Regions from separate parts of the Amycolatopsis sp. NPDC051106 genome, predicted to be linked through region 1. Evidence: riboswitches for the same ligand, from Rfam matches in the RefSeq annotation. Region 1 holds a riboswitch; the other holds the start of a gene.
The links. Region 1 has a riboswitch for thiamine pyrophosphate ahead of thiC (phosphomethylpyrimidine synthase ThiC). Riboswitches for the same ligand answer to the same signal wherever they lie in the genome.
Positions count from the first base shown of each region.

Region 2: linked by a shared signal. The riboswitch ahead of AB0M83_RS41855 (thiamine ABC transporter substrate-binding protein) and the one ahead of thiC (phosphomethylpyrimidine synthase ThiC) in region 1 are both predicted to bind thiamine pyrophosphate.

Region 1 covers NZ_JBFBBQ010000156.1:3,390-10,436, reverse strand. The annotation lists gene AB0M83_RS47085 (glycoside hydrolase family 15 protein) at 1-448, opposite strand, end outside; gene AB0M83_RS47080 (trypsin-like peptidase domain-containing protein) at 655-1,566, shown strand; TPP riboswitch at 1,615-1,737, shown strand; gene thiC (phosphomethylpyrimidine synthase ThiC) at 1,731-3,365, shown strand; gene thiD (bifunctional hydroxymethylpyrimidine kinase/phosphomethylpyrimidine kinase) at 3,362-4,162, shown strand; gene AB0M83_RS47065 (phosphatidylinositol-specific phospholipase C domain-containing protein) at 4,159-5,169, opposite strand; gene thiD (bifunctional hydroxymethylpyrimidine kinase/phosphomethylpyrimidine kinase) at 5,281-6,108, shown strand; gene AB0M83_RS47055 (ion transporter) at 6,168-6,971, shown strand; gene AB0M83_RS47050 (hypothetical protein) at 6,982-7,047, opposite strand, start outside.
Region 2 covers NZ_JBFBBQ010000103.1:6,156-13,202, reverse strand. The annotation lists gene AB0M83_RS41860 (iron ABC transporter permease) at 1-1,398, opposite strand, end outside; gene AB0M83_RS41855 (thiamine ABC transporter substrate-binding protein) at 1,476-2,525, opposite strand; TPP riboswitch at 2,547-2,654, opposite strand; gene AB0M83_RS41850 (4a-hydroxytetrahydrobiopterin dehydratase) at 2,687-2,971, shown strand; gene AB0M83_RS41845 (DUF1330 domain-containing protein) at 3,347-3,640, opposite strand; gene ychF (redox-regulated ATPase YchF) at 3,696-4,778, opposite strand; gene AB0M83_RS41835 (AlkA N-terminal domain-containing protein) at 4,881-6,272, shown strand; gene AB0M83_RS41830 (DUF1737 domain-containing protein) at 6,280-6,471, opposite strand; gene AB0M83_RS41825 (SMC family ATPase) at 6,493-7,047, opposite strand, start outside.

The DNA of each region.
Region 1 (7,047 bases):
CGGTGAGCGACTGGAAGTCGACGTCCACCAGCACCGTCGTGGCGGCCGGGTCGGTGACGTACGTCTTGCGCAGGCGCCAGCGGTGCTGGTCGTCGGTGATCGTCTGCTCGTAAACCAAACTGTCGTCGTCGGTGCGCCGCACCTGCTGGGACTTCGCCGTGTAGTCGGCGACGGCGAAGCTGCGGCCGTCCGTGACGACGAAGTTCATCGACCGGACGCTCGGCGTCGACAGGTCCGGGTAGTAGACCTCGGACATCTGGCCACCCTGGAGGGTGAACCAGATGTTGCTCGACCGGTCGTGCGCGGTGCCGAAGCCGGTCTTGTTCGCGGGCAGCCAGCTCGGATGGGCGCCCGGGGCGCCGGGAGCCTCTCCCGCGGCTGCCGCGATCCCCGGGATCAGGCCGGTGACCAGCAGCCCGGCGAGGGCGCCGAACATGAGTTTTCGCATATCAACCCCACAGAAAGTCACTTCTGCACCGTTACAGAAGCGCCTGGAAGTCTCTCGCCGATCCTTCACCCGCGCATGGTCCGATCCGGTGAACCACTGACCGTCACTGGTCCGGTCACGGCGCCGGTTCACCAGCAGCGAACGGACTTCCCGTTCGACCGGGCGCACACTTGTAGTACCTGCAACGGTGTAATCGAGGTGCCTTCATGGATGACGCGATGGACGCCTACTCGCGCGCCGTCAGCACGGTCGCCAAGACCGTCACCCCGCACGTCGCCGGGGTGCGGCTCGCACGCGGCAGCGGCTCGGCGGTCGTCTTCGCCGACGACGGCCACCTGCTCACCAACGCCCACGTCGTGGACGGCAACCGAAAAGGCGTCGCGACCTTCGCCGACGGCAGCGAGGTGCCCTTCGACGTCGTCGGAGCCGATCCGCTGTCCGATCTCGCCGTATTGCGGGCGCGGGGTGAGACACCGTCCGCCGCCCGGCTGGGCGATGCCGACCAGCTCGTCGTCGGGCAGCTCGTCGTGGCCGTCGGGAGCCCGCTCGGCTTCTCCGGCACCGTCACCGCCGGCGTCGTGAGCGCGCTCGGCCGGGCGCTCCCGGTGCGGCAAGGCCGGACCACCCGCGTGATCGAGGACGTCATCCAGACCGACGCCGCGCTCAACCCCGGCAACTCCGGCGGCGCGCTCGCGGACTCCGCCGGCCGCGTCGTCGGGATCAACACCGCGGTCGCCGGCTTCGGGCTCGGGCTCGCCGTGCCGATCACCACGACCACCCGGCGGATCATCGACACGCTCGTCGTCGAGGGCCGGGTGCGGCGCGCGTACCTCGGCGTCGTCGGCGTGCCCGCGCCACTGCCGGACGACGTCGCCGGGCGCACCGGCCAGAGCGCCGGGCTGCGGGTGCACGAAGTCGTCTCCGGCGGCCCCGCGGACCGGGCGGGCCTCAAGGCAGGCGACCTCGTGCTGACCGTCGGGCGCACCCGCGTGTCGGACGCGCAGGGCATCCAGCGGCAGCTGTTCGCGGAAGTGATCGGCACCGCACTGCCGATCACCGTGCTGCGCAACGGAGCCATGGTCGACGTCTACGCGACCCCGGCCGAACTGGTCGGGTGAGGTGAGCGGGCTTGAGTATGTCGCCCCGGCGTGGCATGGTCGGTGGCACAACACCAACGCGGGAGCTCGCGCCATGGCGGGCTGAGAGGGTGACTTGCGTTTTCGCAGGCGTCACCGACCGCATGAACCTGACCGGGTAATGCCGGCGTAGGGAGTGAAAGTCGTTGACCACGCTCGAGAACAAGCACGTCTCCGTCACGACCGGCCCGATCACGGGCTCGCACAAGGTGTACCACCAGACCGAATCCGGACTCCGCGTTCCGGCGCGCCGGATCGACCTCTCGAACGGCGAACACTTCGACGTCTACGACACTTCCGGCCCGTACACGGATCCGGAAGCTTCGATCGACGTCCACAGTGGACTCCACCGGCTGCGCGCCGGCTGGGCCGACGGCCGTGAGCACAACACGCAGCTCGGCTGGGCCAAACAAGGCGTCGTCACCAGGGAAATGGAGTACATCGCCGCCCGCGAGCGCGTCGAGCCGGAGTTCGTGCGCGCGGAGGTCGCCAGCGGCCGCGCCGTGATCCCGGTCAACCGCCGCCACCCCGAGACCGAACCGATGATCATCGGCAAGAACTTCCTGGTGAAGATCAACGCCAACATGGGCAACTCGGCCGTCTGGTCGTCGGTCGAAGAAGAGGTCGACAAGATGGTGTGGGCGACCCGCTGGGGCGCCGACACGATCATGGACCTCTCCACCGGCAAGCGGATCCACGAGACGCGCGAGTGGATCATCCGCAACTCGCCGGTCCCGGTCGGCACCGTGCCGATCTACCAGGCGCTGGAAAAGGTCGACGGGGAACCGGAAAAGCTGTCGTGGGAGATCTACCGCGACACCATCATCGAGCAGTGCGAACAGGGTGTCGACTACGTCACCGTGCACGCCGGCGTGCTGCTGCGCTACATCCCGCTGACCGCGCGGCGCGTCACCGGGATCGTCAGCCGCGGTGGCTCGATCATGGCCGCGTGGTGCCTCGCGCACCACCAAGAGTCCTTTTTGTACACGCACTTCGAGGAACTCTGCGAGATCCTGCGCCAGTACGACGTCACGTTCTCCCTGGGCGACGGCCTGCGCCCCGGCTCGATCGCCGACGCCAACGACCGCGCCCAGTTCGCCGAGCTGGAAACCCTCGGCGAGCTGACGCACATCGCGCGCTCGCACGACGTCCAGGTGATGATCGAGGGCCCCGGCCACGTGCCGATGCACAAGATCAAGGAGAACGTCGAGCTCGAGGAAAAGCTCTGCGGCGAAGCACCTTTCTACACCCTCGGTCCACTCGCGACGGACATCGCGCCGGGCTACGACCACATCACGTCGGCCATCGGCGCGGCGCAGATCGGCTGGTACGGCACGGCGATGCTCTGTTACGTCACGCCGAAGGAGCACCTCGGCCTGCCCAACCGCGACGACGTCAAGACCGGCGTGATCACCTACAAGATCGCCGCGCACGCCGCCGACCTCGCCAAGGGCCACCCGTACGCCCAGGAGTGGGACGACGAGCTGTCGAAGGCGCGCTTCGAGTTCCGCTGGAACGACCAGTTCAACCTCTCGCTCGACCCGGACACGGCGCGGTCGTTCCACGACGAGACGCTGCCCGCCGAGCCGGCCAAGACCGCGCACTTCTGCTCGATGTGCGGGCCGAAGTTCTGCTCGATGCGGATCACGCAGGACGTCCGCAAGTACGCCGAGGAGCACGGTCTGTCCACTGTGGAGGCCATCGAGGCCGGGATGGCTTCGAAATCGGCGGAGTTCACCGAGTCCGGCAACAAGGTGTACCTGCCCGTGGTGCAGCCGTGACTCCGCCGACCGCCCTCACCATCGCCGGCTCCGACTCCGGCGGTGGTGCGGGCATCCAGGCGGACCTGCGTACGTTCTTCGCGCACGGCGTCCACGGGCTCGTCGCGCTGACCGCGGTCACCGTGCAGAACTCGCTGGGCGTCCAGGGTTTCACGGAGATCCCGGCCGACGTGGTCACCGCGCAGATCAAGGCGGTGGCGTCCGACATGGGCGTGAACGCGGCGAAGACGGGGATGCTGGCTTCCGCCGAGATCATCCGCGCGGTCGCGAAGACCCTCGATGAACTCGGCCTGGACTTCCCGCTGGTGGTCGACCCGGTGGCGGCGTCGATGACGGGCCACGCGCTGCTGCGGGAAGACGCCTTGGAGGCGATCCGCACGGAGCTGTTCCCCCGCGCGACGCTGATCACGCCGAACCTGGACGAAGTCCGGCTGCTGACCGGGATCTCCGTCGTGGACGCGGCTTCCCAGCGCGAAGCGGCCGAGGCGTTGCTGGAGTTCGGGTCCCGCTGGGTCCTGGTCAAGGGCGGCCACATGCAGGGCACGGCCGAGTGCGTGGACCTGCTGTCGGACGGCCGCGAGTACATCTCCCTCAGCGGGCCGCGGTACCAGACGGAGAACACCCACGGCGGCGGCGACACCTTGGCGTCGGCGATCACGGCTTCGCTGGCAAAAGGCGCCTCAGTGCCGGACGCCGTCGCCGCGGGCAAGAAGTTCATCGAAAGGTGCGTGGCGGAGGCCTACCCGCTGGGTGCGGGAGTGGGTCCGGTCTCGCCGTTCTGGGTGCTGAACCGCTAACCCCGGGCGAGCACCTGGGGCAGCACCGTCGTGAGCCCGGTCCAGTCCGACGTGATCACCGACGCGTGCTGCTTCGCCAGGTCGGCGACGCGCTGGTTGGCCTGGTCGACCGTCGGGTTGTGCGCGTCGATGGCGGGCGCGACGTTCTGCCCGTCGGTCATCACGACGTAGTAGTGGTTGGCGTCGTACCACCACGGCCCGGTCTGCGTCACCCACGCGTTCGCGTCGCCGTCGAACACGACGAACCACGGCTTGAGGTCGGCGGTGTACTTGTCCCGCGGGTCCCCGCCGGCCGCGCCGTGCACGGTCGGGAAGATGTTCGCGTCGCCGAGCTTGCCCGCGTTCTTGAGCCCGACCAGGTACTTCGCGTACTCGACGTCCGTCTTCAGCGTGTCGGTCGGGTTCTGCTCTTCGACGGTGCCCGGGATGATCTCGGTGAGCACCCGGCCCCGCAAGGCGTCCACGGACGGCCAGTTGTCCGCCTTGGCCGCGTCGTCGAGCGTGCCGTAGCTCCCGAGCAGTTCGGCCGGGCGGAACGCGACACTGCCGAGGTGCGAGCGGAACGTCGCGTCCAGCTCGTCCGGCCCCATGCCCGTGTTGTCCGAGAAGCCGGTCTTCATCTCGAGCTTGAGCGTGATCGGCGTGTGCCCGGGGTGGGCGGCCAGCCAGATCCGGATGTCGTCGAGGCAGTACTCGAGGTTCTTGTTCTTCCCGCCGGAGTACAGCTGCGACGCCGAGGTGGCCGCGACGCAGTTGTTGTTGTTCCCCAACGGGTTCGAGTGGCTGACCTTCCACTCGTGGGTGAAGAAGTCCGGCCAGACGTCGAGCTCGATCAGCGACGACCCGGCGTCGAGCGCACGGGCCAGGTAGTCGTAGGCCGCCGGGTCGTACGTGTTGTGCACGCCGACCGTGGTGACGTGGGAGAGCTTCGGGCTGTCCGCGTTGGCCGCGGTCGCCCCGGAGAGCACGAGAGCTGCTGTCAGGAACGCCGCCGAGAAGAGCTTCATCCAGGCTCCTTCGCCCGTGAACTGGTGAGTAGCCCACACAATGTGCCACCGTGGTGGACTGTTGATGAAGCCAAAGCGGCCGATTGGCCTAGACCAGAAGTCGGGAAAAGAATGACCACGAGCCCTCCTACGGCGTTGACCATCGCCGGGTCGGACTCCGGCGGCGCCGCCGGGTTGCAGGCGGACCTGCGCACCTTCCTGACCTGCGGGGTCCACGGCCTGGTCGCCGTCACCGCCGTCACGGTGCAGAACACCCTGGGTGTGCACGACCGCGCCGACCTGCCACCGCACATCGTGGCCGGGCAGATCGAGGCCGTCGCGGCGGACATGGGCGTCGGCGCGGCCAAGACCGGCATGCTGGCCTCGGCCGGGATCATCCACGCGGTCGCCGCCGCGTGCGACCAGGCCGGGATCGGGCGCGACGAGGAGATCCCGTTCGTCGTCGACCCGGTCGCGGCCTCGATGCACGGCCACCCGCTGTTCGACGACGCCGGCCTGCACGCTCTGCGCGACGAGCTGCTCCCCCGCGCGACGGTGCTCACGCCGAACCTCGACGAGGTCCGGCTCCTCACCGGCATGACCGTGAAGGACCGCGAAGGCATGCACACCGCGGCCGTGGTGCTCCAGCGGATGGGGCCTCGCTATGTCCTCGTGAAGAGCGGCCACCTGCAGGCCGACCCGGAGTGCGTGGACCTGCTGTTCGACGGCTCGACGTTCGTGGAGCTCCCCGGGCGGCGGTACGCGACGCCGCACACGCACGGCGCGGGCGACACGATGGCGTCGGCGCTGACGGCGGGCCTGGCCAAGGGCATGTCCGTGGTGGAGGCGGCGCGGTACGGCAAGTGGTTCGTCTCGCACGCGGTCGAGCACGCGTACCCGATGGGCGCCAAGGTCGGCCCGGTCTCGGCCTTCTGGCGGCTGGCGCCCGAGGAGCGCTGAGCACTCGCCCGGTTACGATCCCTGCGTTTACTCATCCTTGAACTGAGCAGGGGGTGGCCTTGACCGGGCGCGAGCGGGTGGCGAAGGTCCTCGAGGACCGCCGCTTCCAGAACTTCATCATCGCCGTGATCGTGTTCAACGCGGCCACCCTCGGCATGGAGACGTCGACGTCGCTGGTCGACGGCTACGGCCCGCTCCTGCACGCCCTCGACCACATCGCGCTCGGCATCTTCGTCGCCGAGCTGCTCGCGAAGTTCTACGCCTACCGCGGCGCGTTCTTCCGCGACAGCTGGAACGTCTTCGACCTGCTGGTCGTCGGCATCGCGGTGATCCCGGCGACCGGGCCGTTCGCCGTCCTGCGGTCGCTGCGCGTGCTCCGGGTGCTGCGGCTGATCTCGGTCGTGCCGTCGATGCGCAAGGTCGTCTCCGGGCTGCTCGCGGCGATCCCCGGCATGGCGTCGATCGCCGCGCTGCTCGCGCTGATCATCTTCGTCGCCGGCGTGATGGCGACGAAGCTGTTCGGCGTGATCTCACCGGAGAACTTCGGCGACCTCGGGACTTCGCTGTTCACCCTGTTCCAGGTGATGACCGGCGAGGCGTGGCCGGACATCGCGAAGGAGATCATGGTCCAGGCGCCGATGGCCTGGATCTTCTTCGTCGTCTACATCCTGGTGTCGAGCTTCGCGGTGCTGAACCTCTTCATCGCCGTGGTCGTCAGCGGCATGGAGGACGAGCTGCGCCAGGACATCCGCGAGGAAGAGGCGAAGCAGGCCGAGACCCAGGCCGCCGCGAACCAGGAGATCCTCGACGAGCTGCGCGCCCTGCGCGCGGAGCTCGCCGAACTGCGGCAGCAGGCGGCTTAGCCGTCCGCGATCAGGGCTTCTTCCGGGCTCGGCGGCCCATGATGGTTCCCCCGATCACGGCCACGAGAGCGATCAC
Region 2 (7,047 bases), on a different contig from region 1:
GGTCGGCCGCGCGAGGAAGCTCGTCGCGCCGAACTCGCCGAGCGCCACGACGAACCCGAACCCGGCCGCCGCGACCAGCGGGCGCAGGGCCAGCGGCAGGTCGATCTCCCGCCACACCCGCAGCGGGCTCGCGCCCAGCGTCGACGCGGCCTGCCGCAAGCGGACGTCGACCGAGCGCAGCACCGGCAGCACCATCCGCACGATCAGCGGGATGATCACCAGCGCCTGGGCCAGCGGCACCAGGTACGGCGACGTCCGGAGGTCGCCGGGCAGCGCGTCGAGCGTCACCAGGTAGCCGAACCCGACGGTCACCGCGGACACCCCGAGCGGCAGCATCAGCACGGCGTCCATCGTCTCGCCGAGCCCCCGCGCGGACCTCGCGGGCGAGCGCCGCAGCGCCACCAGCACGACGGACGCGAGCACGCCGACGGCCAGCGCGAGCAGCGTCGCGTCGACGGCCACCTTCAGCGAGTTCACCGCGGCGTCCCAGCCGGACACCTGCAGCGCGCCTTTCTCACCGGTGCTCGTGAGGGCCTGGTACCCGGCGAGGCTCCAGCCGTCCGAAGTGGACACCGATTCGACGAGGAGGGCGACAATCGGCGTGAGCAGGAGGGCCAGCACCACGCCCGCGGCGCCGACGACCGTCCATTCACCGCCACGCGGGCGGCGGGTTTTCGCGGCTCCGATCCGGGCGCCGTCCTTCCGCCGCCGGGCCAGTCCGCCAAGCACCAGCGCGGCGACCACGGCCGTGAACTGGATCAGGGAAAGCGCCGCCGCGCCCGAGAGGTCCAGCAGGTCGACGGTCCGCAGGTAGATCTCGGTTTCCAGCGTCCGGTACTTCGCGCCGCCGAGGATGAGGACGACGCCGAAACTGGTGGCGCAGAACAGGAACACCACCGCCGCGGCGGACGCGATCGCGGGCGCCAGCGCGGGCAGCGTCACCGAGCGGAACGCCCGCCACGGCGACGCACCCAGCGCGCGGGCGGCGTCGGTCGTGCGCGAATCCAGCCGCGCCCAGAGCCCGGCGACGGTCCGCGCGACGACGGCGACGTTGAAGAACGCGTTGGCCAGGACGATCGGCAGCACGCCACCGTCCGGCCACAGCGCCCGGAACGCCAGGCCGACGACGACGGTCGGCAGCACGAACGGCACCAGCACCAGCGTCCGCGCGAGGCCGACGCCGGGCAGCTTCACCCGGCCCAACAGGAACGCCACCGGCAGCCCGGCGAGCACGGCCACCAGCGTCGACGCGGCCGCGCTCGCCACCGTGAAACCGGCCAGCTGCCAGGTCCGCGCGTCGCCGAGGACGACGTCGAGCCCACCGGCGGCGAACCCGCGGCCGATGATCGCCAGCACCGGCCAGGCGAAGAACACCACCAGGAACCCGATCGGGGCCAGCCCGAGCAGTGCCAGGCCTAGCCCGCGGGCGGTCCGCGGTGGGGTCAGCGCTTTCCGGGTGGCGGTGTCCCCGGGCGTCACTGCACGAGTGTGCGCCATTCGCCGATCCACTTCTCGCGTCCGGCCTGGACCTGGTCCGCCGTCAGCATCTGCGGCTTCTGCGGCAGCGGCGCCACCTGCGCCCAGCCCGCGGGCAGGTCGACGCCCTGGCGCGCCGGGTAGACGTACATGTTGGCCGCGACGGTCGCCTGGAACTGCTGGGAGAGCAGGAAGTCGACGACCTTGCGCGCGCTCTCGACCTGCTTGCCGTTCGCGAGCACACCCGCGTACTCGACCTGCCGGTAACAGGTGTCGAGCAGCGCCTTGGTGCGCGGCTTGCCGTCGTCGCCGACCTCCGCGGCCGGTGAGGAGGCGTACGAGACGACGATCGGCCGCGGTCCCTTGCCGGACGAGCCGGAGAAGTCCTTGGTGTAGGCCTCTTCCCAGCCGCTGACCACCTTGAGCCCGTTGGCCTTCAGCTTCGTCCAGTAGTCCTTCCAGCCGGCCTCGCCGTACTTCGCGATGGTGCCGAGCAGGAACGCGAGCCCGGGCGAGGCCGTCGCCGGGTCCTCGGCGACCAGCAGGTCCTTGTACTTCGGGTCGGCCAGGTCCTCGTAGGTTTCCGGCGCCGGGATGCCCTTGGTGGTGAAGTAGTTCGTGTCGACGTTGACGCAGACGTCCCCGACGTCGACCGCGGAGAGCCGGTGCTCGGGGTCGACCGCGTAACGCTGCGGCCCGCGATCGGCCTCCGGGCTGGTGTACGGCTCGAAGACGCCCTCCTTGAGCGCGCGCGAAGCGAAGGTCGAGTCGACGCCGTACGCGACGTCGCCGATCGGGTTGGCCTTCGTCAGCACGAGCTTGTTGGTCAGCGAACCGGCGTCGCCCTGCTTGAGCACGGAGACCTTGATGCCCGACTGCTTCTGGAAGGCGTCGAGCACCTCCTGCGGCGCCAGGAAGGAGTCGTGCGTCACGAGGGTGACGGTGGGCGTCTGCTGCGTGCCACCGTCACCGTCCGACAGCGAGCACCCAGCGGCGACGACACTGACGGCGGCGATGGCCGTCGCGGCGCGCACAGCCCTGCTTTTCATCTACCCTCCTGCACTTCACCGGACGAGGAGGGAAAGCCCTCCCTTCGCCGGCATGATCCGGTCAGGTGCGAACGGTCGCGGGTGACCCCGCCTCTCAGCCCGGCTCACCGGACTCCCGTGGCAACCGTGCAGCGTAGTCCAGGACGTTGGACGATGGAGCCATGACGGAAATCTTGAGCGACTCCGAGGCCGACGAACGACTGGGCGCCGGCTGGACGCGTTCCGGAGCGGTGATCTCCCGCGAGGTCGAGCTGGCGAGCTTCCCGCAGGCGATCGAGGTGGTGGACCGCGTCGCGGTGCTGGCCGAGGCGGCTGATCACCACCCCGACATCGACATCCGCTGGCGCACGCTGACGTTCCGGCTCTCGACGCATTCGGCGGGTGGGTTGACGGAGAAGGACTTCTCGCTGGCGGCCGAGATCGACTCGGTGCTCGCCGATCTGTGACCTCGGTAACGCTGAGTGCACCTTTTCGACAGTTTGGCGTCTCTCGGTTACCAGACCTTCGGGAGGGAGACGAGATGACTCAGGCAATCGTGGTCGGTACGGCAGCGTTCGCGACGATGGTCGCGGCAGCGGGCGGTGTGCTGTGGTTCACGGTCCGCTCCCGCCGTCACCCGGACGGCTGAGCGCTGTCGGTGAGTTCGCTCACAGCAGCTAACGAACACCAAGATCAGCGCGCTGAGCAGGCGGAAGCATCGGTTCGGCCCTAGGAAACGCCATGAACAGCACCGCCGCCCTCACGCCCGCCCAGCGCGCCTGGATCAACGCCCTCGCCCCCGCCGTGGTGCTGATCACGATCGCGTTGATGGGCCTCCTCGGCTAGTCGACCCCGTCAACGAGCAGCAGCCGTCGATCGAGCGCCGTCGCCCTGATCTCCAGTGCGGCGGCGTACTCGTCGGAGCGGTACCAGCGCTCGGCGGTGTCGCGATCCGGGAACTCGACGACGACGATCCGCTTGCCCGGCTGGGTTTCCCCTTCGAGCGTGGCCGGGATCGCGCCTCTCGCGAGGTACCGGCCGCCGTGGGCTTCGATCGAAGCCGCGGCGAGCTCGCGGTAGCGCTGCGCCAGGGCTTCGTCGAGGATTTCGACCTCGGAGATCACGTAGGCAGTCACGGCTCCGAGCGTGGCAGAGCGGCTCGCGCCGAGCGTGGTGCTGCCGCTACCCGGCTCAGACGTTGAAGCGGAACTCCACCACGTCGCCGTCGGCCATGACGTAGTCCTTGCCCTCCATGCGGACCTTGCCCGCCGCCCGGGCGGCCGCCATCGAGCCCGCCGCCATCAGGTCTTCGTACGAGACGATCTCCGCCTTGATGAAGCCGCGCTCGAAGTCCGTGTGGATCACGCCCGCCGCCTGGGGGGCCGTCGCGCCCTGGGGGATCGTCCACGCGCGGGACTCCTTCGGGCCCGCCGTCAGGTACGTCTGCAGGCCGAGCGTGTGGAAACCCGCGCGGGCCAGGGAGTACAGGCCCGGCTCCGGCTGGCCGACCGACTCGAGCAGTTCGCGGACCGACTCCTCGTCGTCCAGCTCCAGCAGCTCCGCCTCGACCTTCGCGTCGAGGAACACCGCGTCCGCCGGCGCGACCAGCTTCGTCAGCTCCTCGCGGCGGGCTTCGTCGGTGAGGACACCTTCGTCGGCGTTGAAGACGTACAGGAACGGCTTCGTCGTCAGGAGGCTGTGCTCGCGAAGCAGTTCGAGGTCGACGTCCTTCTGAGCCGAGAAGAGCGTGCGCCCGCTGTCGAGGATCTCCTTCGCCTTCTGCGCGGCCTCGAGCGCGGGCTTCGCTTCCTTCTTGGTCCGCGCTTCCTTCTCCAACCGCCAGACGGCCTTCTCGAGGGTCTGCAGGTCGGCCAGGATCAGCTCGGTGTTGATCGTCTCGATGTCGCTCAGCGGATCGATCCGGCCGTCGACGTGGATCACGTCCGGGTCGTCGAACACGCGGATGACCTGGCAGATCGCGTTGGCCTCACGGATGTTCGCCAGGAACTTGTTGCCCAGCCCGGCACCCTCGGACGCGCCCTTCACGATGCCCGCGATGTCCACGAAGGACACCACGGCCGGGACGATCTTCTCCGACTTGTGCAGCTCGGCCAGCTTGTCCAGCCGCGGGTCCGGCAGCGGCACGACACCGACGTTCGGCTCGATCGTCGCGAACGGGTAGTTCGCGGCGAGCACGTCGTTGCGGGTCAGCGCGTTGAACAGGGTGGACTTGCCGACGTTGGGCAGGCCGACGATACCGAGGGTGAGGCTCACGACCCCGCAGTCTACGTGGCTACCCCGCTCGGGCCCCACGCACCCAACGCCGCGTCGGATTTCCGCCAGCGACCGCGCTGACCTGCTGGCATGCTCGAATCCATGGTCACCGAAACGCTCGCACTCTGGCGCGACGCCGACCGCTGCTACCGCGTGGTCACCGCCCGCGACCCGCGCTTCGACGGCCAGTTCATCATGGCGGTGCGCACCACCGGCATCTACTGCCGGCCGTCCTGCCCGGCCTCGACGCCGAAGGTGCAGAACGTCCGCTTCTTCCCGACGTCGGCGGCCGCGCAGGCCAACGGCTTCCGCGCGTGCCGCCGCTGCCTGCCCGACGCCGTGCCGGGTTCGCCGGACTGGAACGTGCGCGCCGACCTCGCCGCGCGGGCGATGCGCCTGATTTCCGACGGGACCGTGGAGCGCGAAGGCGTCCCGGGCCTGGCGCGACGGCTCGGCTACTCGGAACGCCAGCTCGGCCGGGTGCTGACCGCCGAACTGGGTGCCGGTCCGCTCGCGCTGGCCCGGGCACACCGCGCGCACTCGGCCCGGCTGCTGATCGAGATGTCCGGGCTGCCGCTGACGGACGTCGCGTTCGCGGCGGGCTTCTCCAGCGTCCGGCAGTTCAACGAGACGATCCGCGAGGTGTTCGCGACGACGCCGTCGCAGCTTCGCGCCTTCGCCGCTTCGCGACGTCGACGTCAGGGCGACGTGGGTGGGACGCGCCTCAGCCTGCGGCTGCCGTTCAGGCCGCCCTTCGACGCTGTCGGGCTGCTTCGCTTCTTCGCGGCTCACGCGGTTGAAGGCGTCGAGAAGGTGACTTCGACGTCCTACGCACGGACGTTGCGGCTCGCGCACGGCACCGGCGTCGTCCGGCTGACGCCGGAGCCGGACCACGTGCGCTGCGAGTTGCTGCTGACCGACCTGCGCGACCTCGGCAGCGCGGTCAGCCGGGTGCGCCGGCTGCTCGACCTCGACGCCGACCCGGCGGCGGTCACCCGGGTCCTCGGCGCCGATCCGGCGCTGGCGCCGGTCGTGACGGCCGTGCCCGGGATCCGGGTCCCGGGCGCCGTCGACGGCGAAGAGCTGGTGGTTCGGGCCCTGCTCGGCGAGCGGGTCCCGGCTTCGCTCGGCGAAGAGGTGCCGGGCGAGTGGGGCGTGACGCGGCTCTTCCCGGCCGCGGTCATGATCGCGACGGCCATGCCCGAGCACGCGGGAATCGTCGCCCTGGCCGAAGGGCGCCTGGACGTGCACGTCGGGCGTGACGCGGCGGAGCTGCGCGCCGAGCTACTCGCGTGCCCCGGTATCGACAGCGCCGCCGCGGACTACGTCGTGATGCGCGTGCTCGGCGCACCGGACATCCTCCTGGCAACGGACACCGCCGCTCTGCGTGGCGCCGAAGCACTGGGCATCTCGCCGGATTCGCTGCCGGAGCGAGCCCGGGAGTGGACGCCGTGGTGCTCGTACGCCGGGATGTACCTCCGGCGCGCCGCCTGACGCGGCGTCAGCCCTGCTCGCCGTGCCACACCAGGGCCTGCGCGACAATCACCCGGGCACCGTCGAACGTCGCGGCGGGCGAGCCGTGCAGGCGGTAGCCCAGATCGAGCGCCTCGCTGACGCGGTGGCAGAACTTCGCGTCGTCCGGGCCGGTGAGCAGGCGGTAGCGGGGCAGGTCGTCCGGCGGCTGGTCCGTCATGACCTCATCTTGTCCGAACCGTCAACCGGCGCGCACCTCCACGGTCGAGCCGGTGCGGGACTTTCGGACCCGCAGCCGCGTCGGGATGCGCTGCCGCAGCTCCTCGACGTGGGACACCAGCCCGACCACCCGGCCGCCCGCGCGGAGCTCGTCGAGGATGTTCATCACGACGTCGAGGGTCTCGGCGTCCAGCGTGCCGAAACCCTCGTCGACGAACAGCGTGTCCAGCAGCGCGCCGCCGGTCTCCCCGGCGACGACGTCGGCGAGCCCCAGCGCCAGGGCCAGCGACGCGAGGAACGACTCGCCGCCGGACAGCGTCTTCGCCGGGCGGATGGTGCCCGAGTAGTCGTCGAGCACGTCGATGCCGAGCCCGCCGCGGGTGCCGCGCGCGCCGGCCGCGTCCGAGTGCACGAACGAGTACCGCCCCTGGCTCATCGTCCGGAGCCGGTGGGTGGCGGCGACCGCCACTTCTTCGAGCCGCGCCGCGAGTACGTACGAGCGCAGCGACATCTTCCGGCTGTTCTGCCCCCGCCCGTTGACGACGTCCGCGAGCGCGCGCAGCTCGGCGTACGCCGC